2 regions of the Aestuariibius violaceus genome follow, and region 2 is predicted to be linked to the other one. Evidence: riboswitches for the same ligand, from Rfam matches in the RefSeq annotation. Region 2 holds a riboswitch; the other holds the start of a gene.
What was found. Region 2 has a riboswitch for cobalamin ahead of AADZ90_RS04420 (HupE/UreJ family protein). Riboswitches for the same ligand answer to the same signal wherever they lie in the genome.
Positions count from the first base shown of each region.

Region 1: another riboswitch for cobalamin. It lies ahead of AADZ90_RS03450 (DUF1636 family protein); the one in region 2 lies ahead of AADZ90_RS04420 (HupE/UreJ family protein).

Region 1 is NZ_JBFONT020000001.1:695,586-697,972, reverse strand. Features, by position in the region: gene AADZ90_RS03460 (PepSY-associated TM helix domain-containing protein) at 1-33, shown strand, start outside; gene AADZ90_RS03455 (DJ-1/PfpI family protein) at 118-933, shown strand; cobalamin riboswitch at 1,009-1,224, shown strand; gene AADZ90_RS03450 (DUF1636 family protein) at 1,326-1,736, shown strand; gene AADZ90_RS03445 (ABC transporter ATP-binding protein) at 1,733-2,387, shown strand, end outside.
Region 2 is NZ_JBFONT020000001.1:889,651-892,037, forward strand. Features, by position in the region: gene cobW (cobalamin biosynthesis protein CobW) at 1-342, opposite strand, end outside; gene AADZ90_RS04420 (HupE/UreJ family protein) at 415-1,062, opposite strand; cobalamin riboswitch at 1,178-1,406, opposite strand; gene smc (chromosome segregation protein SMC) at 1,636-2,387, shown strand, end outside.

The DNA of each region.
Region 1 (2,387 bases), 190 kb from region 2:
CGCCTCGGCTGGTTTCGGGCTCACACGGCGTGACGATCCCAGGCGGGCCAACAATCTGGCCCGTCCCCCTCAGATTTAGGAGACAAACCAATGATCGACAGACGAACCTTCGCTTTGATGGCGGCACTTGGCCTCATTAGCACCCCGGCACGATACGCAACGGGACAGCAAGCCATTCCGCCGGCGTCGCCTCGCGCCGACCTTGATGTGCCCTTGCATGATATGTCGGGCTGGCCCGAGGACTGGACCGGCGACGAACAAGTGCTGATGCTGGCTTATCCAGGCATGACCGCGCTTGATCTGGTCGGGCCGCAATACATGTTCGGCAGCCTTTGGGGCGCAACGGTCCAGGTCGTTGCCAAGACCCGTGAACCCGTGGTCAGTGACACAGGCCTCACCATCCTGCCCGACATCACGTTTGACGAGGCGACCGACGCACCCGATGTGATCTTTGCACCAGGCGCGATCAGCGGCTTGCTGAACGCCATGGAAGACGACGAAACCTTGGACTTTCTTGCCTCCCGCGGCGAACAGGCGCGATATGTCACGGCGGTCTGCACCGGGACCCTGCTCTTGGGACAGGCCGGTCTGCTGGAGGGCTATCGGGCGACCACGCACTGGCTGGCGATGGATGTGCTTGATGCCTTCGGCGCGATCGCCGTCGATGACCGCGTCGTGCGCGACGGCAACCGTATCACCGGCGGCGGCGTTACTGCTGGCATCGATTTTGGCCTGGCGATCATCGAGGAGTTGCGCGGCACCGAATATGCACAATCGGTGCAACTGCTTGCGGAATACGCTCCGGAGCCGCCCTTGAACGCTGGTTCACTCGAGACCGCCCCTCCCGCGGTGCGCGATCGCATGACGAACATGTTCGCAGGGTTCGAGGTCCATGCCAGGTCTGTCGCGTCGCTGCGACGGAAGGGAGGCTAGGGATCCGCGATCGGCGGTGCCCGTCTGATGCGATGTGCAACCTCTGATCGCTGTATTGACATTGCACGTCGGGGCGCGAAAGCTCGCCCCGATGGTTCCCAGACGCCAGCGGCCGACGGGATGAAAAAGGGAACATGGTGCGGTGTAGCCATCAGGCGCCAAATCCATGACTGCCCCCGCAACTGTAGGCGGTGAGCCAACCTGCAAACACCACTGGGCCAGACGGTCTGGGAAGGTGCAGGCAAGCGAAGACCCGCAAGTCAGGAGACCTGCCATCTGATTGCAACTCGAACCCAGGCGGGGTGTCCTGGATGGAGGCCGAAGATGGTTATCACGGGCTTGCCCGGCAACAGGATTGGTCCCCGCTTCCCCGCCAGCGCGCGGAGGGCGCCATGGATCACGAAAAGACATATCATCGCATCACGATCTGCACCTCATGCCGCCATAAGGGCGAGATCTGCCGCCCGGGCCATGCCCTGATCGAGAAGCTCCGAACCGCGATCGCAGCGGGCGGTGACAGCATTTCTGACCAGTTCGAGATCTCGGGCGTCGCCTGTATGGCGGGCTGCGACCGCCCTTGCACGGTGGCCTATCACGGTAGCCGGAAGGCAACTTATCTGTTCGGGGATATCGAGGCGGATGCGGATATCGGCGACTTGGTCGCCTTCGCTCGGCTATATGCCGACCTCCCGGATGGCTGGTATTCGTCGTTCGACCGTCCGGGTAAACTGCGCCATACGACACTTGCCCGCATCCCGGCGGCCGTCATCGCAATTGAAGCGGTTGGCGAACCGGTCTCATGAGCGCCGCTTCCCTCGCCGTCGAAGATGTCAGCTGGGCGCCGCGCCGGGATCGCACGCCGATCCTGCATCCCACAAGCTTTGCTCTGAATGCAGGCGATGTCCTCGGCATCGTTGGCGCGAACGGGGCGGGCAAATCAACGCTTCTGCGCCTGCTTTACCGCTACCACAAGCCGCTGACGGGCCGGATCCGCGTGGGCGTGGATGATATCTGGGCCCTGGCGCCGCGTGCCGTTGCACGCAGGATTGCGGCAGTCCTCCAGGAGCAGCCTACGGACTTCGCGCTGACAGTCCGCGATATCGTCTCGCTTGGACGGACACCCCATCGCGGCGGTTGGGCGGTCTCAGGCAAGCGCGATCAGACCATAGTCGAGGAGGCATTGACCCGCCTTGACTTAGGCGGCTTTGCCCATCGCCAACTGGGCACGCTTTCGGGCGGCGAACGCCAGCGTGTCATGGTGGCCCGCGCGCTTGCGCAGGAGCCGCAGGTGCTGGTTCTGGACGAACCGACCAATCACCTCGATATCCGCCACCAGCTTGAAATGGTGGCCCTGATCCGCAGTCTGGATCTGACCATCGTCACGGCGCTCCACGATCTGAACATGGCGGCCGGGGTCTGCGACAAAATCCTGCTGCTCAGGCACGGCCAGATGA
Region 2 (2,387 bases):
GAAGGCGCGGACGAGCGGCTGGGGCAGCGCGAGGCCGGAGGTTTCGATGACGATGTGATCCGGGGCGTCGTCGCGGGCGAGGAGCTTTTCCATCGTCGGGATGAAATCCTCGGCCACGGTGCAGCAGATGCAGCCGTTTGAGAGCTCCATGATATCCTCGTCGCGGCAGGTAGCGTCGCCGCAGCCCTTGAGGATGTCGCCGTCGACGCCGAGATCACCAAATTCGTTGATGATGAGGGCGATGCGGCGGCCATTTGCCTGGGCGAGGAGATTGCGGATGAGCGTGGTCTTTCCGGCGCCGAGGAAGCCGGTGACGATGGTGGCGGGGATTTTGGCGGGCATGTGTGAGGATCCGGTCGCGCGGTTGCTGGGGGTGAGGCCCCGGCGCGGTGGCCGGGGCTTTGGGCGTGATCGTCAGACGGCGCCGGTGAGCGCGGCGACGATCGGGCCTTCGACGATCTCAAGCGCGAGGAAGGCGCCGACACCGGCGATGCCTGCGCCGATCAGGCGGGCATTGGTCGCTGTGGCGTCGGTTGCGCCGAAAAGCGTCCGGGCGAGCCAGCCGGCGCCGATGGCGATGGCGTACTGGATCGCGGCGAGGCCGATCAGGTAGCCGGTGAACACGGTCGCTGCCGCTCCTCCTTCCTGGCCGGCGATCGTTCCGCCGAAGGCTGCGCCGTGGACGAAGCCGAAGGCGGCGAAGAGGGCGAGGGTGGCGGTCTGGCCGGTCATCCGGCCGGAGGCGAGGATGCCGCCCAAGGTGAGGAGCGAGAGGACGATGAGGCCTTCGGTGAGCGGCATCTGGAAGCCGAGCGAAACAAAGACGCAGCCGGCGAGCATGGTCAGGATGTAGGCCAGCGGTGCTGTCAGGCGGCTGGCGGTGAAGCTGGCCAGGATGCCGACGGCGACGATGAAGAAGAGATGGTCGAAGCCGAGGATTGGGTGGCCGACCCCGGAGAGGAGGCCGTGGGAGAACGTCTCCATCGGTAGGCCGTTCAGCGGGTGGTGGGCGAAAGCGGGCGTCGCGGTGAGCGCGAGCGCGGCGGCGAGATACTTCTTCATGTCTGGTCCCCTTCGGATCCTTTGAAGGGGGCTTTCCTGGGTTGGGCCTCGGCCGCCCTTACGGGCGTTCTCGGCTGACCCCCACGGAACACCCCGTCCGTCGTTGCAGTCACCGGGCGGACCCGGTCGCATGGCTGGTCTCCTGGCTCGCGGGTCGTAGCAACCTGGCCTGCCTTCCCGGGGGGTGCCCCAGTGGCGTTCATCGGCCGGGCGCTCTCCGCTCACAGTCGCGGGGGCGGCTGCGGATCGGGGCCTCCTGCATGGATCGGCCCTTACCGCATTCCCATTTCGTCCCCGGAGGCGGTGTGCGCCTGTCGCGGGGAACCATGCATGGAATGTTGTGGGGCCCGGACAGTGGCGGCGTCAAGGATGATTCTCATCGGGTGGTGCTTTTGGAGGGGGTGGGACGCTCCGCGGGGAGTATTTTGGGCCAGATGAGGAGGGATCTCGGTTAGTAGGGCGCAATATCTTGTGGATAAAGCGGGTTTCAGCCGCAGGTCTGGTGTTTGGGGCGTTGACTCATGGGCGGAGGGCGAGTCACGGTCCGGTCTTGAGCAGAGAAGGAGACCCGTCATGAGGTTTTCCCGGCTGAGGCTGAACGGATTCAAGTCATTCGTCGATCCGACGGATCTGATCATCGCCGACGGTCTGACCGGCGTGGTCGGACCGAACGGCTGCGGCAAGTCGAACCTTCTGGAAGCGTTGCGCTGGGTGATGGGCGAGAACCGCCCGACCGCGATGCGGGGCGGCGGGATGGAGGATGTCATCTTTGCCGGGGCCGCGACGCGGCCGGCCCGGAACTTCGCCGAGGTGTCGCTGGTCATCGACAACACGGAGCGGCTGGCGCCCGCCGGGTTCAACGACAACGACATGCTGGAGATCGTGCGGCGGATCACGCGGGATGCGGGATCGGCCTACAAGGTTGGCGCCAAGGACGTGCGGGCGCGGGACGTTCAGATGCTGTTCGCCGACGCCTCGACCGGGGCGCATTCTCCGGCGCTGGTGCGGCAAGGGCAGATCAGCGAGTTGATCAATGCCAAGCCGAAGGCGCGGCGGCGGATTCTGGAAGAGGCGGCGGGAATCTCGGGCCTGTACCAGCGGCGCCACGAGGCGGAACTGAAGCTGAAAGGGGCCGAGCAGAACCTGTCGCGGGTCGATGACGTGCTGGAGCAGCTGGCGTCTCAGCTGGCCTCGCTCGCGCGGCAGGCCAAGCAGGCGGCGCGGTATCGGGAGATCGCCGAGGCGCTGCGCGAGGCGGAGGGGCTGCTGCTGTACCGGCGCTGGCGCGAGGCGGATCTGGCTTTAGCCGGGGCACGCGATGTGTT